Regions from separate parts of the Streptomyces sp. NPDC048584 genome, predicted to be linked through region 3. Evidence: riboswitches for the same ligand, from Rfam matches in the RefSeq annotation. Region 3 holds a riboswitch; each other region holds the start of a gene.

Region 1 (7,113 bases), 350 kb from region 3:
CTTCCGTGCCTTCCAGCGCCGCCGTACCGCGCTGGTGACCGCCGAGCGAACCCGGCTGCGCCTGGACGACCACCGGCCGCGCGTGATGTCGACCTTCGTCCGCAACCGACTGGTCGACGAGGTCTACCTCCCGCTGATCGGCGACAGCCTCGCCAAACAGCTCGGCACCACGGGGGAGTCCGGCCGCACCGGCACCGGCGGGCTGCTGCTGCTCGTCTCCCCGCCCGGCTACGGCAAGACGACCCTCATGGAGTACGTCGCCGACCGGCTGGGCCTGGTCCTGGTGAAGATCAGCGGCCCCGCGCTCGGTCACGCGGTCACCTCGCTCGACCCGGCCGAGGCGCCGAACGCCACCGCCCGCCAGGAGATCGATAAGATCAACTTCGCGCTGGCCGCCGGCAACAACACACTGCTCCATCTGGACGACATCCAGCACACCTCGCCCGAACTGCTGCAGAAGTTCATTCCGCTGTGCGACGCCACGCGCCGGATGGAGGGCGTGTGGGAGGGCGAGCCGCGCACCTACGATCTGCGCGGGAAGCGGTTCGCCGTCTGTATGGCCGGCAACCCCTACACCGAGTCCGGTGAGGCCTTCCGGGTCCCCGACATGCTGGCCAACCGCGCCGACGTGTGGAACCTCGGTGACGTCCTCACCGGCAAGGAGGACGTCTTCGCGCTCAGCTTCGTGGAGAACGCCCTCACCGCGAACCCGGTCCTCGCCCCGCTCGCCGCCCGCGACCGCGCCGACCTGGACCTCCTCATCCGCCTCGCCGGCGACGACCCCACGGCCCGCCCCGACCGCCTCACCCATCCCTACGCGCCCACCGAACTCGACCGCGTCCTTGCGGTGCTGCGCCATCTGCTCACCGCCCGCCGAACCGTCCTCGCCGTGAACGCGGCCTACATCGCCTCCGCCGCCCAGTCCGACGACGCCCGCACCGAGCCGCCGTTCCGGCTCCAGGGCTCCTACCGCAACATGAACAAGATCGCCCAGCGGATCCAGCCCGTCATGAACGCCGCCGAGCTGACCGCCGTCATCGACGACCACTACACGGCCGAGGCCCAGACCCTCACCACGGGCGCCGAGGCGAGCCTCCTCAAACTCGCCGAACTCCGCGGCACGCTCACCGCCGAAACGGCGGCCCGCTGGACCGAGGTGAAGTCCGCCCACACCCGCACCCTCACCTTGGGCGGCCCCGACGAGGACACCCTGACCCGCGCGGTCGCCGCGCTCGCCCTCCTCGGCGACCGCATAGCCGCCGTCGAGTCGGCCATCACCCGGGCATCGGACCCCCGCCGCCTTCTGTCCGCCCCGGCCCCGCGACAACTCCCGGAGGCACCGCCCGGGCCCCGCTGACCAGGACCGCCCGGCCCTCCGGCCCTGCGCCTACCGGGTCCCTGCATGTCCCGGAGGGGCCGTCGGCGTCACGGCACGTGCGCGTCGGCGGTTCCGGCGGCCGGGGCCGTGCACCCTTCCCGGGGACCGGGGTCCCGCGTCCGCTCCGGTCACCGGTGCCGGCACGTCGCCCCCGTGCCGGCCGGCGGGCCCGGGGGTCCCGGCAGCTCCCTCGAGGGGCCGTCGGCACCCCGGTGACCTCACGGCACGTGCGCGTCACCGCCGTCGGCGGTCTCGGCGGCCAGAGCCGCCAGTTCCTCCGGGGAGCGGGGACCGGTGGCCGGCCCGGTCAGCAGCCCCCGCGTCCGCAGCAGCCGTGCCACCGCCACCCCCCACGGCAGCCGCAGTCCCGCTTCCGCGAGGAGGTCCGTGCGGGCCAGCATCCCGGCCGCCGGACCGGTGTGCGCGCCGGACGGGGTCAGCAGGGCCGCGTCGTCGGCCCAGCGCAGGGCGAGGTCCACGTCGTGGGTCGCCATGACGACCGTCGTACCGCTCGCCCGCAGCCCGTCCAGGGTGGCCAGCAGGCGTTCCTGGCCGTCCGGGTCGAGGCCCGCCGTCGGTTCGTCGAGGATCAGCACGCGGGGCCGCATGGCGATCGCGCCCGCGATCGCCGTCCGCTTGCGCTGCCCGTAGGACAGCAGATGCGTGGGCCGGTCGGCGAGGGCGGTGATGTCCAGCGCGGCCAGCGACTGGGCGACCCGGGCGCGTACCTCCGTATCGGACAGGCCGAGGTTGAGCGGCCCGAACGACACGTCCTGCCCCACGGAGGCGGCGAACAACTGGTCGTCGGGGTCCTGCACCACCAGCTGCACGGTGGTGCGCAGCGCCGTCAGCCCTTTGCGGTCGTACCGCACCGCCCGCCCCTCGACGGTCACCTCACCCCCGTCCGGCCGCAGTCCACCGCTCAACAGCCGCATCAGCGTCGTCTTCCCACTGCCGTTGCGCCCCAGCAGTGCCAGCGCACGCCCCTCACGTACCTCGAAGTCCAGACCGCTGAGCACGGGCGGGCCGTCCTCGTACGTGAACGACACGCCCCGCAGGGCCACCAGGACGTTCTCGCTCACGACAGGGGCCTTTCCAGTACGAAGGTGAGGGCGACCAGCGTCGCGAGGAGCGCCACGCTCGCGGCCGTGAACCGCGCCGAGACGCGGGCCTCGGGGACCAGTACGCGCAGGGTGCCGTCGTAGCCGCGTCCCGCGAGTCCCGTCTGCAGTCGCGCCGCCCGGTCGAAGGACCGGACGAACGCGGTCGCGCCGAGCCCGCCCAGCGAACGCCACGTCGCGGCCCGGGTGGTGTGCCCGAGCCGGGCCGCCTGCGCCTCCCGGACGCGGCGCACCGAGTCCAGCAGCAGGAAGCTCATCCGGTACGTCACCAGCGCCACGTCCACCAGCGGTGCCGGCACCCCGGCCCGCACCAGCCGCGGCAGCAGATCCGACATGGGCGTGGTGAACGCGAACAACAGCACGCCCAGCGAGGCCGCCGACGTACGCAGCAGCAGCTCACCTGCGCGCAGCGGCCCGTCCTCGGCCCAGGACAGGAATCCGCCAGGACCGCCCACCCGCACCAGCAGCGTCAGCGCCCCGGTGACGCAGAAGCCCAGCGGCACCCGGTACGCCCGCCACAGCCGCCCCCCGGGCACCCCGGCCGGGCCGAGCAGCACCGCGAGCGCCGTCACCAGCACCAGCGCCGCGCCCGGCCAGGGCGGCAGGGAGATCGCCAGCACGGTGAGGCCCAGCCCCAGTACGGCCTTGTCCACGGGATGACGGCGGCGCCAGCGACTGCTGTGCGCCGCCGCGTCGATCGGCAGCACCCGCCGTCAGACCCGTCGCGGTTCGGATACGGTCCCGGCGTCCGTGTCCGCGTCCGTGTCCGCTTCCTTGTCCGACTCCGCGCGCAGCCGTTCCAGCGCCCGCGCCTCGCCCTGCCGGCGTCCGCGGCGCACCCCGAAGTAGTACGTGAGGACACCCGCCCCGATCGCCGCCTGAAGGGCGAACAGCGCCGACTCGATCTCCCCGGACGGCGGTTCGTACAGCGGGGAGAACCAGGGCTCGTAGTCCGGGTCGATCTCGGTGATCGCGGTCTCCGCCTCGGCGTCCGCGCCCGCGAACGGCTCCTCCTTGTGATCGCCGAGCCCGAACACCAGCGGGATCACGGCGAGCGCGGCGACGAGCACCAGCAGCAGCGTGTTGATCTTCGTGTTACGGCTCATCGGGCCACCGCCTCCGCGTCGGCCGGCTTCGCCGCCCTGCGCCCGGCCACCGACGTCACCAGCACGCCGAGCCGGGTGAGTTCGCCCTTGCTGGACTGCACCAGCATGCGCATCACCAGCACCGTCAGCAGCCCCTCGCTCACCGCGAGAGGGATCTGCGTCACGGCGAAGATGGAGCCGAACTTGCCCAGCGCGCCCCAGAATCCGCTGCCCGGGTCGGGGAAGGCGAGCGCCAGCTGCACACTGGTCACGCAGTACGTCGACAGGTCGGCGACGAACGCGCCGAAGAACACCGCGACCATCAGCGGCACGTCGAACCGGCGCAGCAGTCTGTAGACGCCGTACCCGGCCCAGGGGCCCACGATCGCCATCGAGAAGACGTTGGCGCCCAGGGTGGTCAGCCCGCCGTGGGCGAGCAACAGGGCCTGGAACAGCAGGGTGATGGTGCCCAGCACCGCCATGACCGGCGGCCGGAACAGGATCGCACCGAGTCCCGTGCCGGTGGGGTGGGAGCAACTCCCGGTCACCGACGGCAGTTTCAGCGCGGACAGGACGAACGTGAACGCTCCCGACGCGCCCATCAGCAGGGTGCTCTCGGGATGTTCCCGCACCTCACGGATGAGTGACCGGGCTCCGTGGACGACGAACGGCGCCGACGCGACGCCCCAGGCGACCGCGTGCACCGGTGGCAGAAAACCCTCGGCTATGTGCATGGCTCAGCAGACCCTCTCCAGCACCTCGTGGATGGTTGACGCGCCTTGGCCGGTCTCCTGGCTGACGGGTACCACCGCCCGTGCTCCGCCTTCCCGGGTTGTGAAACCCAGTGGCTGTCCGTGAGGACCGGAGCCGGACTTCCCGATCACAGTGGCGAGGGCCGCACCGGTATCGCACCGATTTCCCGTCACCAAGGCGTGGTGACAGTAGTTCCCCGTCCGGCCCGGTGACAAGCGGCCACAGGGGGCGCGCGGACGGCGCCCGGCGGCTCGCACCCCGGCGCACACCTGCGTACTTGACAGGGTGGCGCGGCCCGCCGGCGCGGGGGAGTGGGGGCCCGCCGTCCTGGGCAGAACCTTGCTGCAATTAATATGCAACAACGGTTTTCAGGCAACAGGAGTGTGAGTCTCGATGACGACCCGACGAATACGGGGCGCCGCCGCCGCGGTCGCGATGGCCGGTGCGGCAGCCGCCTGCTCGGCGCCGGGCGGCAGCGGCGCGGACGGCGGAACCTCCGCCGAGTCCGTCGTGATCGGCGTCCCCTCCGAACCGGACACCCTCAGCCCCCTGCTCGGCTACGGCAAGGACGGCAACTCCAAGATCTTCGACGGGCTCCTCGCCCGCGACGCGGGCATGGAGCTGAAGCCCGCCCTGGCGAAGGCGCTCCCCGAGATCACCGACGGCGGCCGCACCTACACGTACACCCTGCGCGACGGCGTGAAGTTCAGCGACGGCGAACCGCTGACCGCCGACGACGTGGTCTTCACGTACGACACCGTCCTCGACGGGAGGACCAACAACACCGCCAAGAGCGAACTCGACGCGATCAAGGACGTCCGGGCCGACGGCGACGACAAGGTCGTCTTCACCCTCGACTACCCCTACGCGGCCTTCGCCGCCCGCACCGTGCTGCCCGTCGTCCCCGAGCACATCGCGGGCGGACAGGACCCCAACACCGGCTCGTTCAACACCAAGCCCGTCGGCACCGGACCTTACGTCCTGGCCGGCTGGAGCAAGGGCGAAAAACTCACCTTCAAGGCCAATCCGGACTACTGGGGCGGCGCCCCGAAGGTGAAAAAGCTCACCATGGCGATCATCGCCGACGACGACGTCCGCGCCACCCGGCTGCGCTCCGGCGACCTCGACGGCGCGACCCTCCCGCCCAACCTCGCCGCCACCTTCAAGGACGACGACGGCAGGAAGACGTACCGGGCGACGTCGTACGACTTCCGCGCGGTCACCCTGCCCACCGGCAACCCGGTCGCCGGCGACACCGCGATCCGCCGCGCCCTGGACCTCGCCGTGGACCGCACCACCATGGTCGACAAGATCCTCGACGGCGCCGGCCGCCCCGCCTACGGCCCGCTGCCCGTCGACGACCCCTGGTACGCCCAGGACGTCAAGCGCGCCCAGGACCTCGACAAGGCGAAGAGCATCCTCGACCAGGCAGGCTGGAAGGCCGGCGAGGACGGCATCCGCGCCAAGGACGGCCGCCCCGCCCGCTTCACCCTCTACTACCCCTCCGGCGACAAGGTCCGCCAGGACCACGCCCTCGCCTACGCCTCCGACGCCAAGAAGACCGGAGTCGACGTCAAGGTGGAGAGCGCCACCTGGGAGGTCATCGAACCCCGGATGAGGCACGACGCCGTCCTCGCCGGCTTCGGCAGCACCGGCGACCCCGACTTCGGCCTCTACACGCTTCTGCACTCCACCCTCGCCGGCGACGGCTTCAACAACATGGCCCTGTACGACAACCCGGCCGTCGACGAGGCCCTCGACACCGGCCGCCGCACCCAGGACCCCGCCGACCGCAAGGCCGCCTACGACACCCTGCAGCGCGAACTGGTGAAGAACCCCGGCTACACCTTCCTCACCCACATCGACCACATGTACGTCCTCGCCGACCGCTGGCAGGACCTCACCACGCAGACCGAACCCCACGAGCACGGCTTCGCCAGCGGCCCCTGGTGGAACATCGAGGACTGGCAGCCCGCCACATGAGCGCACTCCCCTGGGGAGAGATGACCCGGCTCACGGCACGGCGGGCCCTGTTCGCCGTGCCGGTGCTGCTCGTCGTCACCTTCGGCGTGTTCGCCGTCGCCGCCGCCTCCCCCTTCGACCCGGTCAAGGCGTACGCCGGCACCGCCGCACTCGGCGCCGACCAGGAGACCCTGGACCGGCTGCGCGAGAACCTGGGCGTGGACCGGCCGTTCACCGCCCGCTGGTGGGACTGGCTGACCTCCGCGCTCGGCGGCGACCTCGGCCGGTCCACCGTGATGCGCCAGCCCGTCGCCGAGGTGATCGGCGAACGCCTCGTCTGGTCCGCCCTGCTGTGCGCCGTCGCGTTCGCCCTCGCCGTGCTGCTCGGCACCGTGCTCGGCGTCCTCGCGGCCCGCCGCCCCGGCTCGCTCCTCGACCGTACGATCACCTCCCTCGCCTACGCCCTGGAAGCCGCCCCCGTCTTCTGGATCGCCCTGCTCGCCGTCTGGCTGTTCGCCCTGAACCTGGACGTCCTCCCGGCCGGCGGTCTCACCGACACCGGCAGCGAACAGGTCACCCCCGGCCAGGTCATCAGCCATCTGATCCTGCCCGCCGGTGTCCTCGGCGTCTCCCAGCTGCCCTGGTTCACGCTCTACGTCCGTCAGGGCGTCGGCGACGCCCTCGCGGAGGACCCCGTGCGCGGCGCCCGCGCCCGCGGCCTGAGCGAACGCACGGTCCTGCTCGGCCACGCCCTGCGCTCCGGACTGCTGCCCGTACTCACCCTGATCGGCTCCCGCGTCCCCGAACTCATCAC
Region 2 (7,113 bases), on a different contig from region 3:
AGCCCCAAGCGTGACCGGCGCGCGATCGACACCTACCCCACCCGTGCGGACTTCATCGAATTCTCCGCGGGGTGGAAGCCGGTCGTCGAGGTTCACAGGCCGGTTGTCGACGACACCCCGACCATCTGAGACGGCGTCACCTCTCGTCTCGGCCCGAGAGAACGCCGGGAATACATGCGCCGGACCCGGCCGACCCCTGAGCGGGTCAAGGAACCGTAGGGCAGTAACTCGCGAACGCCGAAGCGCCGTTCCACTCGATGACCTCCCGAGTCGGCCCGCCCGGCCGAGATGAGATCCTGAGGTTGTTCCGCGCCAGTCCTACGACGGCCGGAGGCGATGTCCTCGCGCCGTTCACGGCCGGCCGCAGGGACTCCGGTGCTGGAAGGGGCCGGGACGCATGCGGCGTCCCGGCCCACTGCCTTCTTCGGTCAGGAGCCGGACAGTTCGCCTCGGACGGCGCGCGCGGCGGCGACCAGCTTCTCCAGGGAGGCTCGGGTCTCCGGCCAGGCGCGGGTCTTCAGACCGCAGTCGGGGTTGACCCAGAGCCGCTCGGCGGGGATCGCCTCGAGGCCGGTCCGCAGGAGGCCCGCGGTCTCGTCGGCGCTGGGGACGCGTGGGGAGTGGATGTCGTACACACCCGGTCCGGCCTCACGCGGGTAGCCGTGGGCGGCGAGTTCGCGGGCGACCTGCATGTGCGAGCGGGCGGCCTCCAGGCTGATGACGTCGGCGTCGAGGTCGTCGATGGCCCGGACGATGTCGCCGAACTCGGCGTAGCACATGTGGGTGTGGATCTGTGTGTCCGGGCGGACGCCGGCGGTGGTGAGCCGGAACGCCTCGGTCGCCCACACCAGGTATCCCGCCCGGTCGGCGGCACGCAGCGGCAGGGCCTCCCGGAGGGCGGGTTCGTCCACCTGGATGACCGAAGTGCCCGCGGCCTCCAGGTCGTGCACCTCGTCACGCAGGGCGAGCGCGACCTGCCGGGCGGTGTCGCCGAGCGGTTGGTCGTCGCGTACGAAGGACCAGGCGAGCATGGTGACCGGCCCGGTGAGCATGCCCTTGACCGGGCGGCCGGTGAGGGACTGCGCGTACGTGGTCCAGCGCACGGTCATCGGCTCGGGGCGGGAGATGTCGCCGGCCAGGATCGGCGGGCGCACGTAGCGGGTGCCGTAGGACTGGACCCAGCCGTGCTGCGTGGCGAGACAACCGGTGAGCTGCTCGGCGAAGTACTGGACCATGTCGTTGCGTTCGGGCTCGCCGTGCACCAGGACGTCGATTCCGGTCTTCTCCTGGAAGGAGATGACCTCCTGGATCTCCGCCCTGATGCGCTCCTCGTAGCCGGCGGTGTCGATACGGCCGGCGCGCAGGTCGGCGCGGGCGGCGCGCAGTTCGCCGGTCTGCGGGAAGGAGCCGATGGTCGTGGTCGGCAGCAGGGGCAGCCGGAGGCGGGCCCGTTGGGCCGCGGAGCGTTCGTCGTACGGCTGGGAGCGGCGAGTGTCCGCGTCCGTCACGGCTTCGGTGCGGGCGCGTACGGCGCGGTCACGCGTGATCGGTGATCCAGCCCTGGACACCAGGTCGGCGCGGTTGGCGGCGAGTTCACCGGAGACACTGTGGGTTCCCCGGGCGAGGCCCTTGGCGAGGGTGACGATCTCGGCGGTCTTCTGCTTCGAGAAGGCCAGCCAGCGCAGGATCTGCGGGTCGATGTCCCGCTCGGCGTTCGTGTCCAGCGGGACGTGCAGGAGAGAGCAGGAGGCGGCCACGTCGACACGGTCGGCGAGCCCGAGGAGGATGCCGAGCGTCGACAGCGACTTCCGCAGGTCGTTGATCCAGATGTTGCGGCCGTTGACGACCCCGGCGACCAGGCGCTTGCCGGGCAGTCCGCCGGCGGCCGCCAGCGCGTCCAGGTTGGCCGCGGCGGTCTCGGTGAAGTCGAGCGCGAGGCCCTCGACCGGGGCCTTGGCCAGCACCGGCAGGGCGTCGCCCAGCCGGTCGAAGTAGGAGGCGATCAGGACCTTCGGCCGGTCGGTGAGGGTGCCGAGGGCACGGTAGGCGCGCTCGGCGGCGTTGAGTTCGGCCGGGGTACGGTCCTGCACCAGCGCGGGCTCGTCGAGCTGGACCCACTCGGCGCCGGCCGCGCGCAGGTCGGCGAGCACCTCGGCGTACACCGGCAGAAGCCGGTCCAGCAGAGTCAGCGGTTCGAAGTCCGCGGCCACGCCCGGGGCGGGCTTGGCGAGCAGGAGGTACGTGACGGGCCCGACCAGTACGGGCCGTGCGGTGAGCCTCTGCGCGAGGGCTTCCTTCAGCTCGGCGACCTGTTTGCCGGAGTCGGCCGTGAAGACGGTGCCGGGACCGAGCTCGGGCACGAGGTAGTGGTAGTTGGTGTCGAACCACTTGGTCATCTCCAGCGGAGCGACCTCCTGGGTACCACGGGCCATGGCGAAGTAGCCGTCGAGAGGGTCGGCGGTGACGGTGGCGCGGTGGCGCTCGGGAATCGCGCCGACCATGACGGTGGTGTCGAGGACATGGTCGTAGTACGAGAAGTCGCCGGTCGGCACCTCGTGGATGCCGGCGTCGCCGAGCTGTCGCCAGTTGCCCCGCCGCAGTTCGGCGGCGGTCGCCCGGAGGGCGTCGGCCGTGACGCGGCCCTTCCAGTAGCCCTCGATCGCCTTCTTCAGTTCCCGGTTCCGACCCTGGCGGGGGTAGCCGTACACGGTGGCCCGTGCTGCCGCGGCTGTGGACTTCGGTGTCACGGAGATCTCCTTCGCGAGATGAATCCCTGAGATCCCGGGATGGGACGAGAACGCGAAGGGCGTGACGAACCAGACGGCCACGGCCCGTGCGGCACAGGCACGGTCGTTCCGTCCGGTGTGTACGCCGACCCGCCCTCGAGGTCACCGGGATGTCCGCGCGCGGAACGGTCCGCGCGCGGGCAGTTGGCAGGTTTTCGGACTCGTGGGCACGTTCTCCTTGCCGGAGGACACCTACTGGCCGTCGCTTCCCGGGCCCGGTACGTCGGACCCAGTGCTCATGACGGCGGTCGTTCCCGCTCACCGCTGCGGGGCAGTCCCGGATTCCCACCGGGTTCCCTCTTGCGACTCCCCGCCTGGCGGACGGGGTGAACCAGCTGCTGCGGTCAGCTTACGGGGCGGCACCGCGAAAGGAAGAGCACGATCCGGCATCCGGAAGCCGGGTGAGCGTGTTGTGCGCAGTACGGCGAGCGGGGGCCGGGCGACACCGTGCTGGGACCAGCGCCTGATCAATGATCACCGCTACTGCTGCTAGCGTGCAACTGCACATCAGTTGCAATAACGTCGGAGGATGTTGGACATGGCGGTGTACACGCTCCCGGAGCTTCCGTACGACTACTCGGAGCTCGAGCCGGTCATCAACCCGCAGATCATCGAGCTGCACCACGACAAGCACCACGCGGCGTACGTCAAGGGCGCCAACGACACGCTGGAGCAGCTCGCCGAGGCACGGGACAAGGAGCAGTGGGCCTCGGTCAACGGCCTGGAGAAGAACCTGGCCTTTCACCTCTCCGGCCACATCCTGCACTCGATCTACTGGCACAACATGACCGGTGACGGCGGTGGCGAGCCCCTGGCCGCCGACGGTGTGGGCGACCTCGCCGACGCGATCGCCGAGTCGTTCGGTTCCTTCGCCGGATTCAAGGCTCAGCTGACCAAGGCCGCCGCCACCACACAGGGTTCGGGCTGGGGCGTCCTCGCCCACGAGCCGCTGAGCGGCCGGCTGATCGTCGAGCAGGTCTACGACCACCAGGGCAACGTCGGTCAGGGTTCGGTGCCGATCCTGGTCTTCGACGCCTGGGAGCACGCCTTCTACCTGCAGTACAAGAACCAGAAGGTCGACTTCATCGACGCCATGTGGGCGGTCGTCAACTGGCAGGACGTGGCGAAACGCTACGAGGCCGCAAAGGCCCGCGCCGACGTGCTGCTGCTGAACCCCTGACCGCGGGGTCCGTATGACGTCCTGCTCGTGATCGTCTTCTCAACCTTCACCGGCAGGCGGCACAAGGGAGGGCCTTCGGCCGGGACGACTCGGCCGAAGGCCCTTCCGCCGTGTCCGGGGCCCGTCACAGACGCACCTCCTGGGGAGGCAGTCGAGTGCAACTCTCCCGCAGTTCCCGGGGATTGGCGTGACATGAATCACCGGGAGCGGAGTGAGTCATGGGTCCGGGAACTTCTCGTACTCGCTCAGGACGGTGCGCCGGAAATGCAAGGATGAGCCGCAATGGGCGCTGGGTGGTGTCTCCGCACGACACGGGCCGCGGTGTTCGCGGCCGTCTGCGTGCTGCTCGCCGCCCTGGGGCACGTCATGATGTCGGACGCCTCCGTCCCCTGGTGGGCCCTCGCCGTCGCAGCGGTGGCGTGTGGCGGGACGGCATGGTGCCTGGCCGGCCGGGAACGCGGGCTCCTTCTCGTCTCCTCCGTCGTGGTGGCCGCCCAGTCGGCCCTGCACGAGTGGTTCTCCTACGCGCAGGCACTGTCGATGTCCGTGAGCGGCACGGCGCGTGGCACACCTTCCACGCATCACATGGCGTCCACGGCCCACACCGGTCATGCCATGCACTCCATGACCCATGACGGATTCGCCACGCACGCGTCGGGTGCCCTGGACCAGGCGACGGGAATCGGTCACGTCATGGGTGGCGAGATGTCCTCCCCGGGCATGCTCGCCGCCCACGTGCTGGCCGCGCTGCTGAGCGGACTGTGGCTCGCGCACGGCGAACGCGCGGCCTTCCGCATCCTGCGGGCCGTCGCCGGACGGCTGGCCGCCCCCTTGCGGCTGCTCCTCGCCCTCCCCGCACCTCCGCGCCGCCCGCGCACCGTCCTGCGCCGTGGCCGCACGGCCCGCGGTCCGCGCCGGCTGCTCCTGGTGCACGCGATCATCACTCGGGGTCCACCCGCGGGAACCGCTGTCCTCTGAGACAGCCGGATTCCCGACGCCGTCCCGGGCCTCGCAGGCCCGGGACGGCTCCGGGCACCGGGAGTGCGCCGCAGTACAGGCGTACTCCCGCCACCCCCTGCCCCCACCGGATCCGCCGTGTGCCTCGAGCCGCCCGGTCCGGTCTCCGGATGCCCGCGTGCCGGGCCTTCCGGACCCCGAGAAGGACACCAGGTGATCAGTCCCGCTCTTCCTGCCGCGTGCGACGGAACTCCGCACTCCACGAGAACACCCGAGGAACGCGACTGTGCCGACGAGTTGATAACGGCCTGGGCGCTCACCGCCCGCGGTGGTGACCCGGAAGCCGTCGAGAAGTTCGTTCGTGCCCTTGAAAGAGACGTCCGGCGCTTCGTCGGGTATCTCGGCGCCGACCCCGACACCGCCGACGACCTGGCGCAGGACACCTTCCTGCGGGCCCTGGGCAGCCTGCACCGTTTCGAGGGCCGCTCCTCCGCCCGTGTCTGGCTGCTGTCCATCGCCCGCCGTGCGGTGATCGACAGTTACCGGTACGCGTCCGCCCGGCCGCGTCTCGCCGACACCGACGACTGGCAGGCCGCCGCCGAACGGGTCCAGGAGCGCGGTCTGCCCGGCTTCGAGGACGGCATCGCTCTCGCCGAACTGCTCGACGCGCTGCCCGCCGAACGCCGCGAGGCGTTCGTCCTCACCCAACTCGTCGGCCTTCCCTACGCGGAGGCGGCCGAGCTCAGCGGCTGCCCGATCGGTACGGTCCGCTCCCGGGTCGCCCGGGCCCGTGCAGCGCTGACGCGGTCACTACGCGACGCGGAACGAGCCGACCTGGTGGGGCGCCGGACTGACCGATGACTCGGGCCGGCCGCCGGGAGCCCCGGGACCGGGCCGCGCGGGACTCGTTCCCGGCCCCGGTCCCGGCCCCGGTCCGGTGCGGGCATCCCCGGCCCCGGTCCGGTGGAGAGCCGACGGACGGCGCAGACCCTGCCCGGCTTCGCGCTGCCGCGATGAGTTCGGTGGCCTCTGACAGTCTGTGTGTCGTGGGGTCCGGTGACCTCACGACAACCCGCACCCGGTGCTTTGAGAGAGAAGCTGATGACCGACACCACCTGCCACATGTCGATCTCGCTCGACGGCTTCGTCGCCGGACCCGAGCAGAGCCGGGACGATCCGCTGGGCAAGCGCGGACAGGAGTTGCACGGCTGGCATATCGGCGACCCGCGCGCGACCGAGGCCGACAGGACGGCCGGCAGCTGGCTGATGCGCCCGCGTGGCGCCTACGTCATGGGCCGGAACATGTTCGGGCCCGTCCGAGGCGAGTGGAACGAGGTGTGGGACGGATGGTGGGGCCCCGAGCCCCCCTACCACGCCCCGGTCTTCGTACTCACTCGCTACGCCCACGAACCGATCCGGATGGAAGGGGGGACCACCTTCCACTTCGTCACCGAAGGCTTCGACGCCGCTTACGCGCAGGCTCTCGAAGCCGCCGACGGTTCAGGTGTGGACATCGCCGGTGGCGCCTCGACGGTTCGACAGGCACTCAACGCCGGCGTGATCGACGAACTCGTCCTTGACATCGCGCCCGTCCTGCTCGGCGGTGGTGAGCGCCTGTTCGAAGGCGTCGAGACCTTCGATTTCGATCCCGTCGAGGTGCTCCACTCACCGCTGACCACTCATATCCGCTACCGCAAACGCGACGCCGGCTGAGCCGCAGCCGGGTGTGCCGGTCCAGGGGGCGGCCGAGGCCTGCTTGACGAGGTGGTCGACCCGCTCCCGGTTGAGGGCCGCGTAGTCGGCGAGCGCCTTGAGTCCGTCGGTGACCAGCAGGTTCACGGCGACGGCGGGGCCGGACGGCCTGTCACCGGCTGTCGCTGCCGTCGGTGCCGGGCAGTGCCGCCCGGCCCGCCTCCAGGCGGGCCACCGGGACGCGGAACGGGGAGCAGGAGACGTAGTCCAGGCCGGCGGCGTGGAAGAAGTGCACCGAGTCGGGGTCGCCGCCGTGCTCACCGCAGACGCCGATCTTCAGTCCCGGCCGTGCGGCCCGGCCCTCGGCGACCGCGATCTCGACCAGGCGCCCCACGCCGTCCCGGTCGATCGTCTCGAACGGGGACACCTTGAAGATGCCCTTGTCGAGATAGGCGGAGAAGAACGCCGCCTCCACGTCGTCCCGCGAGAAGCCCCAGG
Region 3 (7,113 bases):
CCCCGGACACCGCCTCCGCGCGCCCACACGACGTCCCCCCGTCCACCCCCGCCCGACACGTCGGGGCCGCACCCCGCCCGTCCAGCGCCCCGCGCGAAAGCACACCCCCCGCGTCCGCCACCCCCCGCTCCATGGCGGCCCCCGCCCGCGACAGCGACCTGCGCCGTACCTTCCCGGCACTCCCGCCCCGCCCCTTTGACGGCCGGGGCTTCGCCGAGACCTGGTGGGGTGACGCCTGGGTCACGGCGCTGGAGGAGGGCGCGCTGGACACCGCCCGGCTCGCGCGCGGACGCGGCTACGCCGAGCAGGGGCACGTGGACGCCATCACCGTCACGCCGGGACTCGTGCTCGCGTATGTACAGGGCAGCCGCCCGCGCCCCTACCGGGTACAGCTGCGGCTGCGGACGTTCGCGGACACCGACTGGGAGCGGTTCCTGGACGCCGCCGCCGACCGCCCCGGCCATATCGCGGCGCTGCTCGACAAGGAGATGCCCCAGTCCCTCGCCGACTGCGGAGCCCCGCTGCTGCCCGGCCCCGGCGACCTCGACCCGCGCTGCAGTTGCCCCGACTCCGGACACCCCTGCAAACACGCCGCCGCCCTCTGCTACCAGACGGCCCGGCTCCTCGACGCCGACCCGTTCGTACTGCTCCTGCTGCGCGGCCGCGGTGAACGCCAGGTCGTCGACGCACTGTCCCGGCTCAGCGCCACCCGCGCGGCCCGCGCCGCCCAGGAACGCGAACCGGAACCCCTCCCCGGCATCCGGGCGACCGAGGCCCTCACCCGGCCCGGCGGGGTCCCCCTCCCGCCCCCGCTGCCCCCGCCGCCGCACCCCGAACAGCCGCCCGTGTACCCGGCCGCGCCGGGCGGGCCGGACCCGTTCGCGCTGGACCAGCTCGCCACCGACGCAGCCGCCCGCGCCCACGCCCTGCTCACCACCGGCCGCGACCCGGTCGGCGGGCTCACCCTGTGGCAGGACGCGGTGCGCGTCGCCGCCGCCCGCCCCGGCTCCGGCCTGACCGCCGCCACCCGCGCGCTGTACTCCTCCCTCGCCCGGGCGGCCGGCCGTACCCCCGCCGAGCTGGCCCGCGCGGTCGCCGCCTGGCGCCAGGGCGGCCCGACCGGCCTCGCCGTCCTGGAGGAGCCCTGGGACCCGCCGGCCGGCCGTTTCGACCGTGCCCGCCCGCTCCTGCTCGCCGCCGACCTCCCCGCCTTCCGCCCCTGGCGCAACCACCTCACCCACCCCCGCGGCCATCTCCAGCTCCGCCTGGGCCGCGACCACCTCTGGTACGCCTACGAGTCCGAACCCGACCACGACGACTGGTGGCCCCGGGGCACCCCCGACCCCGACCCCGTCGGCGCCCTGACCGGCCTGGACACACCGGGCGACCTGTGAACCCCGGGACCGGAGTGCTCAGCCGTCCGGGAGGAACGTCACCTGCGGAGCGCCCGTACGCGGATGGGTGGCGACCTCCGCCGCCACCCCGTAGACCTCCGCCAGCAAGCGGGGCGTCAGCACCTCGGCGGGCGGTCCCGACGCCACGATCTCGCCGCCGTGCAGGACGTAGAGGCGGTCGCAGTAGTAGGCGGCCAGGTTGAGGTCGTGCAGGGCGAGCAGCACCGTGACGGGCAGCCGGCGCAGGGTGCCGAGCACCGACAGCTGATGCCGGATGTCGAGATGGTTCGTGGGCTCGTCGAGGACGAGGAGGGCCGGCCGCTGGGCGAGGGCGCGCGCGATGAGAACGCGCTGTCGCTCGCCGCCGGAGAGCCGGTCGAACGGGCGGTCGGCCAGATGCACGGCGTCGACCGCCAGCAGCGCGGAGCCGACGATGTCGCCGTCCTCGGGAGTGTCACCGGCGAGGAACCGCTTGTGCGGGGTGCGGCCCATCGCGACGACCTCGCGCACGGCGAGGTCGAGGTCGGCCGCCGAGTCCTGCACCACCGCCGCCACGGTACGGGCCAGTTGCCGCACCGGCAGCGCCCAGGCGTCACCCCCGTCGATCCGGACCCGACCGGCATCAGGGCGCAGAACGCGGTAGACGGCACGCAGAAGGCTGGACTTGCCACTGCCGTTGGGGCCCACGAGCCCGATCGTCTCGCCCGCGCGGGCGGTCAGCGAGACCTCGCGCACCAGATGACGGGCCCCGGCGGTGAGCGTGACCGCCTCGACGCTCAGCTCGGTCGCGGTCATGCCACTCCCCGGTCGGTGCCGCGCCGGGCGTCCCGGCGCATCAGCCACAGGAAGAACGGCCCGCCGCACAGGGCCGTGAGAACGCCGACGGGTATCTCCATCGGCGCGGCGACCGTCCGTGCGGCGATGTCGGCCCAGACGAGGAACACCGCCCCGCCGAGCGCCGCCGTCGGAAGGACCCGGCGGTGGTCGCCGCCGACGAACAGGCGCACGATGTGCGGCATCATCAGACCGACGAAGCCGATCGGCCCGGCCGCCGCGACCAGCACACCCGTGACGAGGGAGAGCACGACGAACAGCCGGGCACGGAACCGGGCGACGTCCAGCCCCATCGTGGTGGCCGCCTCCTCACCGGCCAGCAGCAGATTGAGATTGCGGGCCTGCGCGGTCAGCACACCGATGCCGAACAACAGCGCCAGGCCCGGCAGCCACAGCGTGCCCCAGGCGACCCCGCCGAGGCCGCCGAGGGTCCAGGCGAGGACCGCGCGGGTCTCGTTGCCCCGGTCGGTGGTGAGCAGCAGCAGATCGAGTACGGCGGTGAGCACCGCGGCGACGGCCACCCCCGACAGCACGAGCCGTGACGAGGTGATGCGTCCGCCGGTACGGGCGGTGGCGTACACGAGCAGCAGCGCGCCCAGGGCGCCCACGAACGCGGCCACCGACAGCGACACCGGCCCGAAGAGGGTGACCCCGAACACGATCACGGAGACCGCGCCGAGGGACGCCCCCGAGGAGACGCCCAGCAGATAGGGCTCGGCGAGCGGATTGCGCACCAGGGCCTGCAACGCGGTACCGATCACCGCCAGACCGGCCCCGGTGACCGCGCCGAGCAGCACCCGCGGCGCCCGTACGTCCAGCACGATGGTCGCCCGCGCCCGCGACCAGTCCGGCTCCCGCCAGCCGGCACCCAGCGCGTGCGTGACGATGCCCCACACCTGACCGGGCGGCACCCGGACCGAACCGATCGCGAGCCCCGCCGTGACGGAGAGGAGCAGCAGGACGGTGAGGACGAGCAGCGTGACGGCCGACCGCGTACGGCCGGCCCGCACGACGGCGGCTGGGCTCACCGGAAGCTCTCGGGGTGCAGCCCGCGAGCCAGGTCCTCGACGGCGTAGGCGGAGCGGATGCCGACGAGGGTGGCGGTCAGCGGCAGTACGACGAACCGCTCGTTCCTGACGGCGGGTACATCGGCGAGCGCGGGCTGGGAGAGCAGGAACTCCTTCTTCTCCTGGACGCTTCCGGCCCCGGCGTAGTCGTAGATGGCGATGACCTCGGGCCTGCGCTCGACGACCTGCTCCCAGGAGACGTCGCCGAAGACGTCGTCGAGGCCGGCGAAGACGTTCTCACCGCCGGCCAGCCGGATCAGCTCGGTGCCCAGGCTCCTGCCGCCCGCGGTGAAGGCGCTCCTGTCGCCGCTGTCGTAGACGAAGACGGACACCTCGGGCTCGTCCCCGACCTTGCCGGTGGCCGCCCCGACGCGCCCCTCGAGGTCCTCGACCAGGCGGTCGGCGCGCTCCTGGACGCCGAAGATCCTGCCGATGGTGCGGATCTCGTCGTACGTGTCCTTCATCGTCACCCGCTTCTTCCCGCAGTACTCACGGTTGAGGTGGGTGTCGATGCCCGCGGCGGCGAACGCCTCGCGGGAACGTCCCTCGTTCTCGGCGAAGGCGCTGCCGTAACCGCCGTAGACGAGATCGGGCTCCGCGTCCAGGATCTTCTCGAACGACGGCTCCCGCTCGGCGAGTTCGGGGACCGCCTCGTACTTCTTCCGCAGCTCGGGCAGAACGGCGGAGTCCGGGAAGGCCGTACCGGCCATACGGTCCTCGAGCCCGAGAGCGAGCAGCAGCTCGGCCGGGTGCTGATGGATGGTGACCACCCGCGACGGCGGCCTGTCGTACGTCGTCCTCACACCGCAGTTGTCGACGGTGACGGGGAAGCCGGGCGGCACGGCGGCGGTGCTCTTCGCGTCTCCGCCGCCTATGTCGGCCGAACCGCAGCCGGCCGTCAGCAGCACGACCGAAACAGCCGTGGTACGAAGGAACCCGCGTATGCGGGCAGGGGTGAACAGGGACACGTGAGGCCTCCTGGAGTCCGCGCTCCTCGGATCGGGCCCGCGACGGACCAGTGTCCTGACTCCCGGATCCGCGTTCCCTCCGCCTTCCCGCGCGACGCGCAGTGGCATGTCGGAGGAGCGCTCCCCGGTCACAGTGGCGGGACCGTGCCGGACTCACACCGGCTTCCTGTCTCCCGTCGCGGCGATGACCCGACGATCCTACGGTTCCGGGACCGCCGGAATGAACGCGGTCCGCCCCGCGCACCCCTCACCGAATCCGGTTCGGCGAGGTCACCGACCATGCCGACGCGCTCCTCACGGCCAACGGCCAGGCGGACGCCGGTCGGGTAGCCGGGTCAACGTCTTCTCCACGGCTCCCCGTAGGGATTCAGGAGCAGGCCGTCATCGTTGCGGGGTCGGGGCCCGGTCCGGCCGGACGGCTGCGATTGCTGTGCCAGTCCAGCATCAGGACCGTGGCGTCGTCCTTGAGGTTGCCGTGACAGGCGTCGAGCACCGCGGCGGTCAGGGTCCGGACGGCTTCTCGCGGGTGCAGCGCGCGGGTGTCGTGAATGACCGAGGCCAGGTCGACGGCCGCGGCATCGCGTTCGTACATTCCGTCGGTGAGCAGGACCAGGCGGTCCCCGGGTCTCAGGAGTAGTTCCTGTAGGCGGTAGGCGGTGGGTGCCGCCACACCGAACGGCAGGTTGACGGCGAGTTTCACCTCTTCGACGGCGTTGTCACGCAGCAGCAGGGGCCGGGGATGGCCGGCGTTGACCAGTTCGCACCGGCCCGATGCGAGGTCGACGCAGAGCAGCTGACCGGTGGCCAGGCCGCGGCTGTGGCTCAGCAGGGCCTCGTGGGCGTGGTGGGCCTGCTTGAGGGCGTCACAGCCGCTGCGACGTGCTCGCCGCAGCGCGCCGACCAGCAAGGTGGCCAGCAGAGCAGAGTTCGTGTCGTGGCCCATGGCATCGGTGATCGACAGGTGCAGAGTGTCGCGGTCCAGCGTGTAGTCGTAGGTGTCGCCGCCGATGTCGTCGGCCGGGACCAGTCCGGCGGCCAGAGTGAACTGGGCCGCCTCGCAGCAGGAGGCCGAGGGAAGCAACTGGTGCTGGATCTCCGCCGCCAGGCTGGTCTCGGTAGTGCGCCGGCCCTCGTGGTACAGATCGGTGAAGCGGCGGTCCGTGACGATGATGTAGGCCAGCGCGTGGGCCGCGTGGCTGACCTGGCGCAGCACGGTGTCGTCCGCGGCCTGCAGGCTCACCTCCAGGACGCCGATGCAGTCGCCGCGGTTGGTGACGGGCGTGATGACGCGTTGTCCGCCCTGGCCGTCCGGTTCCACCTTCTGGCGCTGGCTTTGCAGAACGCTGTCGTAGACGCTGCCCCGCAGGTCGATCGGCTCGCCCAGGTCGGCGGCCTGGTCACCGGTCGCGGCCAGGCGTACCAGCCGCCGGCCGATGAGGTCGACGAACAGGAAGGACACGGCCTCGGCACCGAACCGCTTCTGCAGATCGTGTGCCACCACGTCGACGGACTCACCGGGCGGGGCCGCTTCCGCAGCGGCCAGCAACTCGCCCAGTTCCAGATCTCCACCCTTCACAGCAACCTCCTGTCGGTTGCCGCACCTTCTTCCCCGAGTCCGTGCGACCTCACATATCGTGCCCGTTTTGTCTGGTCAGGGCCGCATTCCGGATCGGTGCGAGCACGTGCCGTCTTCGACAGGCGGCGTTCGTGGGCGATCGTGCGGCCGGTGCGCCGGGGGACATGGGATGCGGAGGGGTACGCCCCTGTTCGGCCAGGTCTGGTTGCCGGTGGAGGGGGCGACGCCCGATGGCGTCAGGAGCTGGCACGGCCGGGTCCGGGGAAGATGTTTGTCCGGGCCCGATCGGTGCAGACGATGAGCTGACACAACCTTTATATGACGAAGTGGAAAGGCATCATGAGCATCATCGCGTGGATCATCATCGGCCTGCTCGCCGGCGCCATCGCCAAGGCCCTGATGCCGGGCAAGGACCCGGGCGGAATTATCATCACCATGCTCATCGGCATCGTCGGCGGTCTGCTCGGCGGCTGGCTCGGCAAGGTCATCTTCGGTGTCGACTCCATCGACGGGTTCTTCGATCTCTCCACCTGGATCGCCGCGATCGCCGGCTCCGTCATCCTGCTCGCCCTCTACCGCCTCGTCACCGGCAACCGGCATTCGCACCGTCACGCGACCCGCTGAAGTCACCACGTCTCCTTTTGCACATCTGGACGGCCCCCTTCCTGTCAGCAGGACGGGGGCCGTCCAGGTGTGTCCGGCCGAGCCACCCGTGGCCCACCCGCCGGTCGCCGTTCTCCTGGGCCCACCGCGCTCGCCCTTGACCAGACAGGCCGTGCGCGAGCAACGACAGCATGAGAGTGATCAGACGCCTCACCCACACTCAGGCCGGCGCGCTGCGCGGCGGGGCCGAGGTCGTCGTCGCGAGTCCGGGCCGGCTCAAGGACCTCATCGACCGTGGCGAATGCAGGCTGAACCGCGTGGGCATCACGGTGCTGGACGAGGCTGACCAGATGGCCGACACGGGTTTCACGCCGCCGCCGATTGTGCCGCCCGCGAGGTCTTCAACTCGGTCAGACCGGATTCCCGCGCCCCGCGTTCTGGGGCGTCTGTGACAGCGGGTGATACGGGGGAGCCATCCCGACGGGGCTTCTGCGGAGTTCGTCGTGGCCGCCGATGGCCTGTCGGCCTACCCGGACGCCGGCCACCTGGCCTGCCGAGGCCGAGGCCGACGCCCTCGTCCTTCCCGGGAGCGTGCAGGAGCGCCTGCGTGAGCAGCCGACCCGCCGCACGAAGGCATTCCCCAGCGCGAGATACTCTTCCTATGCGTTCAC
Region 4 (7,113 bases), on a different contig from region 3:
GGCTGTCAGCCAGAGGCGGCACATCCATTCCAGTTGGGCCGTGTGGCCGTAGGCCTGGGTGAGGGTGGGGGCGTGGGTGATCGTGCCGTGGTTCCGGAGGAGGCAGGCGGTGCGGCCGTCGAGGGCGCGGAGCATGTTCTCGGCCAGTTCGGCGGTGCCGTACGTGGCGTAGGGGGCGACCCGCACGGGGCCGCCCAGGGCCGCGGCCATGTAGTGGATCAGTGGCAGTTCGTCGACGAGCGTGGAGACGGCCGTGGCGTGCACGGCGTGCGTGTGCACCACGGCGCGCGCGCCGGTCGTACGGTAGACGGCCAGGTGCATGGGCAGCTCGCTGGTGGGGACGAGCGTGCCGAGGACCTGCCGGCCGGTGAGGTCGACACCCGTCACGTCGTCCGGCGTCAGCCGGTCGTACGGCACGCCCGACGGTGTGACGAGGACGACGTCGCCGACCCGTACGGAGACGTTGCCGGACGTGCCGACGACGAGACCGTCGGTGACGGTCCGGCGCGCGGTGCCGACGAGTTCCGCCCAGGCGTCCGCCTCCTCCTCGCGCACTCGTCCGCCCCCTGTTTCCCGCCCGCTCGCCCGCTGCTCCGTCATGCCGTGATCCTCCCAGGCGGTCTCCCCCGTCCGGCGGAGCACCCGCCCCCTCTTACGGTCACCACGATGCCCATTCCAGTTCATCTTCCGTTCACCCTGGTTACCTACGTTCGTCCAGCCAATGACCTCGAACGATTGCCTGGGTAAATGGAAAGCTTCTCGCTGATCCTCGCGATTGTGGTGGTAACCGCACTCGCGTTCGATTTCACGAACGGTTTCCACGACACCGCGAACGCGATGGCAACGACCATTTCGACCGGTGCGCTCAAGCCCAAGGTCGCGGTGGCCATGTCCGCCGTGCTGAACCTTGTCGGCGCATTTCTCTCGGTGGAGGTCGCCAACACGATCTCCAAGGGCCTCGTCGACGAGGCCGGCATCCGTCCCGAGGTCATCTTCGCCGCGTTGGTGGGCGCGATCCTCTGGAACCTCCTGACCTGGCTGGTCGGCCTGCCGTCCAGCTCCTCGCACGCCCTCATGGGCGGCCTGATCGGCGCCGCGGTCGCCTCGGCCGGCTTCGGCGCGGTCCACGGCGACGTCCTCGTCACCAAGGTCCTGCTCCCGGCCGTCGCCGCCCCGCTGGTGGCCGGCGTCGCGGCGATGTTCGCCACCCGGCTCACCTACCGTCTGGGCCGGAACGCCGACGGCAAGGCCTCCGAGAAGGGCTACCGCGCCGGCCAGATCGCCTCCGCCGGCCTGGTCTCCCTGGCCCACGGCACCAACGACGCCCAGAAGACGATGGGCATCATCACCCTCGCCCTGGTCGCCGGCGGCGCCGTCTCCCCCGACTCCGACCCGCCGTTGTGGGTCATCCTCTCCGCGGGCCTCGCCATCGCGCTCGGCACCTACCTCGGCGGCTGGCGCATCATCCGCACCATGGGCAAGGGCCTGACCGACCTCCAGCCGCAGCAGGGCTTCGCCGCCCAGACCAGTGCCGCGACGGTCATCCTGGCCTCCTCGCACCTCGGTTTCTCGCTCTCCACCACGCATTCCGTTTCCGGTTCCGTGATGGGTGCGGGCCTGGGCCGCAAGGGCGGTGTCGTCCGCTGGTCGACGGCCACCCGGATGTTCATCGCCTGGGGGCTGACGCTGCCCGCGGCGGCCCTCGTCGCGGCGCTCGCCGAATGGGTCTGCCGGGCCGGCGACTGGGGCACCGCCGTCGTGGCCGTCTTCCTGGTCGCCTCCAGCGCCGCCATCTGGAAGATCTCCCGCCGCGAGATCGTCGACCACACCAATGTCAACGGCACCGAGGCGGCCGACGAGGAGCCCGCCGGTGTGGTGACCACCGCGATGGCCGCGGTCACCCCGCCCCCCACGGGCACCGTGACCGACGACCTGTCGGCCACCATCCCCGCGCCGGTCCCCGCCGACCCGGCGGCCCCGCCGGCCGCGACCACCGTCTGACCGCGCCCCGCGAGACCCGGTACGAAGGAAGAAGAGCACCATGAAGATCGACTGGGCGGCCCTCGGTTCCGTCTTCGGCGTCAGCCTCGTGGTCACCGTGGCCCTGGTGGCCCTGTTCACCCTCGGCATCAACGGCCTGTCCCGCCAGGAGCGGGCCGCCGCGCAGGGCCGGTCCGCGGCCCTGGCGGTCACCGGCGCCTACGCCTGCTTCGCGGCGTGCGTGGCGGCGGTGGGCTACGGCATCTACCTGATCATGGCCTGACACCGGCCTCACAGCACACGGACAGCGCACCGACCGCGGCCTGACCGCGGTCCCCACGCGTACGAGCGGGCGGTGCGGGAGCTTCGGCACCCGCACCGTCCGCTCACGTGTGCGCGCCCCTTCCCGCGAATCACCCTCCGGAACCCCTCTGTGGGCCTCAGCACACTTCAGCCTCGCAGGTCAACGGCAAGTTGACGGCTCTTCGAGGGCCGTGGTGGACTGCCTCAGCCATTACGGCGGCAGAAGAGGAAGCCGGTGCGATTCCGGCGCGGTCCCGCCACTGTCACCGGGGTGCACACCCCGGGAGCCAGGAACTCTCACCGCCGGTCTCGTCGAACCAGGGCGTGGACACCCTGAGTGAGGACATATCGCCATGCGCGGCTGCCTGCCGAGGTCGACCAGCGACACCCCACCCCGCTTCGGGGCCACCCCTTCCGGACCCGTCACCGGCTGAACCCATGGGTGCCGATCGCGTGTTCGCGTACGGCGCCGCCGCCGGCCTTCTCGGCGACCTGCTGCTCGGCGATCCCCGCCGGGGGCATCCGGTCGCCGCTTTCGGGCGGGCCGCGGCCGCCGTCGAGCGGGTGCTGTGGCGGGACGACCGGGGCCGGGGCGCCGTGCACACCGCCGTGTGCGTCGGCGGGACCGTCGCGCTGGGGGGCCTCGCCGCCCGTCTCGTACGCTCCTCCCCCGCCGCCTCCACCGTCCTGACCGGTGTCGCCACCTGGGCCGTCGTCGGCGGCACCTCGCTGGCCCGTGAGGCCCGCGCCGTCGCACAGGCGCTGGAGGCGGGGGACGTCGAGGCGGCCCGGACACGGCTGCCGCATCTGTGCGGCCGGGACCCGCAGTCCCTGGACGCCGACGGGATCGCCCGCGCGGTGGTCGAGTCCGTCGCCGAGAACACCTCCGACGCCGTCGTGGGCGCGCTGGTGTGGGGTGCCGTCGCCGGGGTGCCGGGCCTGCTCGGGTTCCGGGCCGTCAACACGCTGGACGCGATGGTCGGCCACAAGTCTCCCCGCCACCGCCGCTACGGCTGGGCCTCCGCCCGTCTCGACGACGTGGCCGGCTGGCCGGGGGCACGGCTGACCGCCGTACTGGCCGCGCTCACCGGACCCGATCCGCGCGGAGCCGTACGGGCGTGGCGCGCGGACGCGGCGAAGCATCCGAGCCCCAACGCCGGGCCCGTGGAGGCCTCCTTCGCGGGCGCCCTGGGCGTACGGCTCGGCGGGACCCTCTCCTACGGCGGACGGGTCGAGCACCGGCCCGTCCTGAACGGCGGCGGGCGTGCCGTGGCCGTGGCCGACATCGACCGGGCGGTACGGCTCTCGCGGCGGATCGGCTGGCTCGCGCTCGGGGCCGGTGCCGCCGTGCGGAGCCTGATGAAGGGACGTGCAGCGTGAGCGGTGGGGGGCTGCTGGTCGCCGGGACCACCTCGGACGCCGGCAAGAGCGTGGTGACCGCCGGGATCTGCCGGTGGCTGGTGCGGCAGGGCGTCAAGGTCGCGCCGTTCAAGGCGCAGAACATGTCGCTGAACTCGTTCGTCACCCGGGAGGGCGCCGAGATCGGCCGGGCGCAGGCCATGCAGGCCCAGGCCTGCCGCGTCGAGCCGACGGCGCTGATGAACCCGGTGCTGCTCAAGCCGGGCGGCGAGCAGTCGAGCCAGGTGGTGCTGCTGGGCAGGGCGGTCGGCGAGATGAGCGCCCGCGGCTACCACGGCGGACGCCAACAGCGGCTGCTGGGCACGGTGCTGGACTGTCTGGAGCAGTTGCGGGGCACGTATGACGCGGTGATCTGTGAGGGGGCCGGCAGCCCGGCCGAGATCAATCTGCGGCGCACCGACATCGTGAACATGGGGATCGCCCGGGGCGCCCGGCTGCCGGTCCTGGTGGTCGGCGACATCGACCGGGGCGGCGTCTTCGCGTCCTTCTTCGGCACCGTCGCCCTGCTGTCGCGCGAGGACCAGGACCTGGTCGCCGGGTTCCTGGTGAACAAGTTCCGGGGCGATGTGTCGCTGCTGGAACCGGGCCTGGACATGCTGCACGGCCTCACCGGGCGGCGGACGTACGGCGTGCTGCCGTTCCGGCACGGGCTGGGCATCGACGAGGAGGACGGACTGAGGGTGTCCCTGCGGGGCGCCGTGCGGGAGTCCGTGGTCGCCGCGCCGGTGGGCGAGGACGTGCTGCGGGTCGCGGTGTGCGCGCTGCCGCTGATGTCGAACTTCACCGACGTGGACGCCCTCGCCGCCGAACCCGGTGTCGTGGTGCGGTTCGTGGACCGGCCCGAGGAGCTGGCCGACGCCGACCTCGTGGTGGTGCCGGGCACGCGCGGCACCGTACGGGCGCTGGAGTGGCTCCGGGAGCGCGGGCTGGCGGACGCGCTGCGGCGACGGGCGGCCGAGGGGCGCCCGGTGCTCGGGATCTGCGGCGGCTTCCAGCTCCTCGGGGAGCACATCGAGGACGACGTCGAGAGCCGCGCGGGACACGTGGACGGGCTCGGCGTCCTGCCCGTGCGGGTCCGGTTCGCCCGCGAGAAGACGCTCACCCGGCCCGTCGGGGAAGCCCTCGGGGAGCCCGTCGAGGGGTACGAGATCCATCACGGCGTCGCCGAGGTCCTCGGCGGGGAGGCGTTCATCTCCGATGACCACGGACACAGTCTGGACGGCTGCCGGGTCGGCCGGACCTGGGGCACGCACTGGCACGGCTCGCTGGAGTCGGACGGTTTCCGGCGGGCCTTCCTGCGCGAGGTCGCGCGGGCGGCGGGCCGCCGCTTCGTGCCCGCCCCCGACACCTCGTTCGCCACGCTGCGCGAGGAGCAGCTCGACCGGCTCGGCGACCTGATCGAACAGCACGCGGACACGGACGCGCTGTGGCGGCTCATCGAGTCCGGCGTGCCACAAGGACTGCCTTTCATTCCACCGGGAGCGCCCGCATGAGCACTGTGTTGTTGTTGTCGACCGCCGACACGGACCTGCTGGCGGCCCGAGCCGCCACCGGCGTCTCCTACCGGATCGGCAACCCGACCCGCGTGGACGTGGCGGCCGAACTGCCCGCGCTGCTGGACGGGGCGGACCTGGCCGTCGTACGGCTGCTGGGCGGCAGGCGTGCCTGGGAGGAAGGGCTCGCGGCGCTGAAGGCGTCCGGTGTCCCGACGGTGCTGCTCGGCGGGGAGACCGTGCCGGACGCTGAGCTGATGGCCGAGTCGACGGTGCCGGCCGGTGTGGTGGCCGAGGCGCTGCGGTACCTCGTCGAGGGCGGCCCCGAGAACCTCACCGAGCTGGCCCGGTTCCTGTCGGACACCGTGCTGCTGACCGGCGAGGGCTTCGAACCGCCGCGCGGGATGCCGGAGTTCGGCGTCCACGGCACCCGGGAGGCGGTGGACGGCCGCCCGACGGTCGGCGTGCTCTTCTACCGCGCGCACGAACTGAGCGGCAACACCGCCTTCATCGACACCCTGTGCGACGCCATCGAGGCGCGGGGCGCCAACGCCCTCCCCGTGTACTGCGGTTCGCTGCGCGGCGCCGATCCCGGGCTGTACGCCCTGCTGTCGAGGACCGACACCCTCGTCGCCACCGTGCTCGCTGCCGGCGGCACACACGCCTCGCAGGCATCGGCGGGCGGCGACGAGGAGGCCTGGGACATCGGCGCGCTCGCCGACCTGAACGTGCCGGTGCTGCAAGGGTTGTGCCTCACGTCCTCGCGTGCCGCGTGGGAGGCGTCCGACGCCGCCCTGTCCCCCATGGACGCGGCGATGCAGGTCGCCATCCCCGAGTTCGACGGCCGGATCGTCACCGTTCCGTTCTCCTTCAAGGAGCAGGGCCCCGACGACGTCCCGGTGTACGTCGCCGACCCCGAGCGGGCGGCGCGGGTGGCCGGGATCGCCGTACGCCACGCCCGGCTGGGGCACACGCCGAACGCGGAGAAGAAGATCGCGATCGTCTTCACCGCCTACCCGACGAAGCACTCGCGGGTCGGCAACGCGGTGGGCCTGGACACCCCCGCCTCGGCGGTACGGGTGCTGGACGCGCTCCGGGACGCGGGTTACGCCGTCGGCGGATACCCGTCCGAGGGCGACGAGTTGATCCACCGGCTGATCGCGGCCGGCGGACACGACGTGGAATGGCTGACCGAGGAGCAGCTGGCCGCCGCGCCCGCGCGGGTGCCGCTGGCGGACTACCGGGCGTGGTTCGAGCAGCTGGACCCACAGCTGCGGGACGGCATGCGGGAGGCGTGGGGCGAACCGCCGGGCTCGCTGTACGTCGACGGGGACGACATCGTGCTGGCGTCGCTGCGGTTCGGGAACGTCGTCGTGATGATCCAGCCGCCGCGCGGCTTCGGGGAGAACCCGATCGCGATCTACCACGACCCCGACATGCCGCCCTCCCACCACTACATGGCGGCCTACCGCTGGCTGGACAGCAGTTTCGGCGCCGACGCGATCGTGCACATGGGCAAGCACGGCACGATGGAGTGGCTGCCGGGCAAGGGCCTCGGGCTGAGCGCCGGGTGCGCGCCGGACGCGGTGCTGGGCGACCTGCCGCTGATCTACCCGTTCATCGTCAACGACCCCGGCGAGGGCACGCAGGCCAAGCGGCGCGGACACGCGACCGTGGTCGACCATCTGGTGCCGCCGATGGCGCGGGCCGACACGTACGGCGATCTGGCGAAGCTGGAGCAGCTGCTCGACGAGTACGCGCTGGTCTCCGACCTGGACCCGGAGAAGGCGCCGGCGGTGCGGGCGCAGATCTGGACGCTGGTGAAGGCGGCCGAACTCCACCACGACCTGCATGTGGACGACCAGCCGGACGACGACGACTTCGACTCGTTCGTCATGCACATCGACGGCTATCTGTG

Evidence for each region. Region 3 has a riboswitch for cobalamin ahead of ACGFR9_RS02095 (ABC transporter substrate-binding protein). Riboswitches for the same ligand answer to the same signal wherever they lie in the genome.
Region 1: another riboswitch for cobalamin. It lies ahead of ACGFR9_RS03610 (energy-coupling factor ABC transporter permease); the one in region 3 lies ahead of ACGFR9_RS02095 (ABC transporter substrate-binding protein).
Region 2: another riboswitch for cobalamin. It lies ahead of metE (5-methyltetrahydropteroyltriglutamate--homocysteine S-methyltransferase); the one in region 3 lies ahead of ACGFR9_RS02095 (ABC transporter substrate-binding protein).
Region 4: another riboswitch for cobalamin. It lies ahead of ACGFR9_RS33030 (cobalamin biosynthesis protein); the one in region 3 lies ahead of ACGFR9_RS02095 (ABC transporter substrate-binding protein).

Annotation. Positions count from the first base shown of each region.
Region 1 is NZ_JBICWF010000001.1:850,877-857,989, reverse strand. It holds gene ACGFR9_RS03630 (DNA repair ATPase) at 1-1,357, shown strand, start outside; gene ACGFR9_RS03625 (energy-coupling factor ABC transporter ATP-binding protein) at 1,597-2,460, opposite strand; gene cbiQ (cobalt ECF transporter T component CbiQ) at 2,457-3,206, opposite strand; gene ACGFR9_RS03615 (energy-coupling factor ABC transporter substrate-binding protein) at 3,213-3,605, opposite strand; gene ACGFR9_RS03610 (energy-coupling factor ABC transporter permease) at 3,602-4,318, opposite strand; cobalamin riboswitch at 4,348-4,529, opposite strand; gene ACGFR9_RS03605 (ABC transporter substrate-binding protein) at 4,731-6,320, shown strand; gene ACGFR9_RS03600 (ABC transporter permease) at 6,341-7,113, shown strand, end outside.
Region 2 is NZ_JBICWF010000003.1:127,926-135,038, forward strand. It holds gene ACGFR9_RS08525 (hypothetical protein) at 1-129, shown strand, start outside; gene metE (5-methyltetrahydropteroyltriglutamate--homocysteine S-methyltransferase) at 429-2,747, opposite strand; cobalamin riboswitch at 2,915-3,137, opposite strand; gene ACGFR9_RS08535 (superoxide dismutase) at 3,325-3,966, shown strand; gene ACGFR9_RS08540 (hypothetical protein) at 4,249-4,944, shown strand; gene ACGFR9_RS08545 (sigma-70 family RNA polymerase sigma factor) at 5,137-5,784, shown strand; gene ACGFR9_RS08550 (dihydrofolate reductase family protein) at 6,025-6,636, shown strand; gene ppdK (pyruvate, phosphate dikinase) at 6,788-7,113, opposite strand, start outside.
Region 3 is NZ_JBICWF010000001.1:501,152-508,264, reverse strand. It holds gene ACGFR9_RS02110 (SWIM zinc finger family protein) at 1-1,394, shown strand, start outside; gene ACGFR9_RS02105 (ABC transporter ATP-binding protein) at 1,413-2,189, opposite strand; gene ACGFR9_RS02100 (FecCD family ABC transporter permease) at 2,186-3,256, opposite strand; gene ACGFR9_RS02095 (ABC transporter substrate-binding protein) at 3,253-4,257, opposite strand; cobalamin riboswitch at 4,312-4,433, opposite strand; gene ACGFR9_RS02090 (PP2C family protein-serine/threonine phosphatase) at 4,631-5,839, opposite strand; gene ACGFR9_RS02085 (GlsB/YeaQ/YmgE family stress response membrane protein) at 6,179-6,463, shown strand; partial or broken gene ACGFR9_RS02080 (DEAD/DEAH box helicase) at 6,664-6,816, shown strand; gene ACGFR9_RS02075 (GNAT family N-acetyltransferase) at 7,104-7,113, shown strand, end outside.
Region 4 is NZ_JBICWF010000020.1:72,900-80,012, reverse strand. It holds gene ACGFR9_RS33045 (class II aldolase/adducin family protein) at 1-600, opposite strand, end outside; gene ACGFR9_RS33040 (inorganic phosphate transporter) at 748-2,001, shown strand; gene ACGFR9_RS33035 (hypothetical protein) at 2,042-2,263, shown strand; cobalamin riboswitch at 2,461-2,601, shown strand; gene ACGFR9_RS33030 (cobalamin biosynthesis protein) at 2,722-3,663, shown strand; gene ACGFR9_RS33025 (cobyric acid synthase) at 3,660-5,195, shown strand; gene cobN (cobaltochelatase subunit CobN) at 5,192-7,113, shown strand, end outside.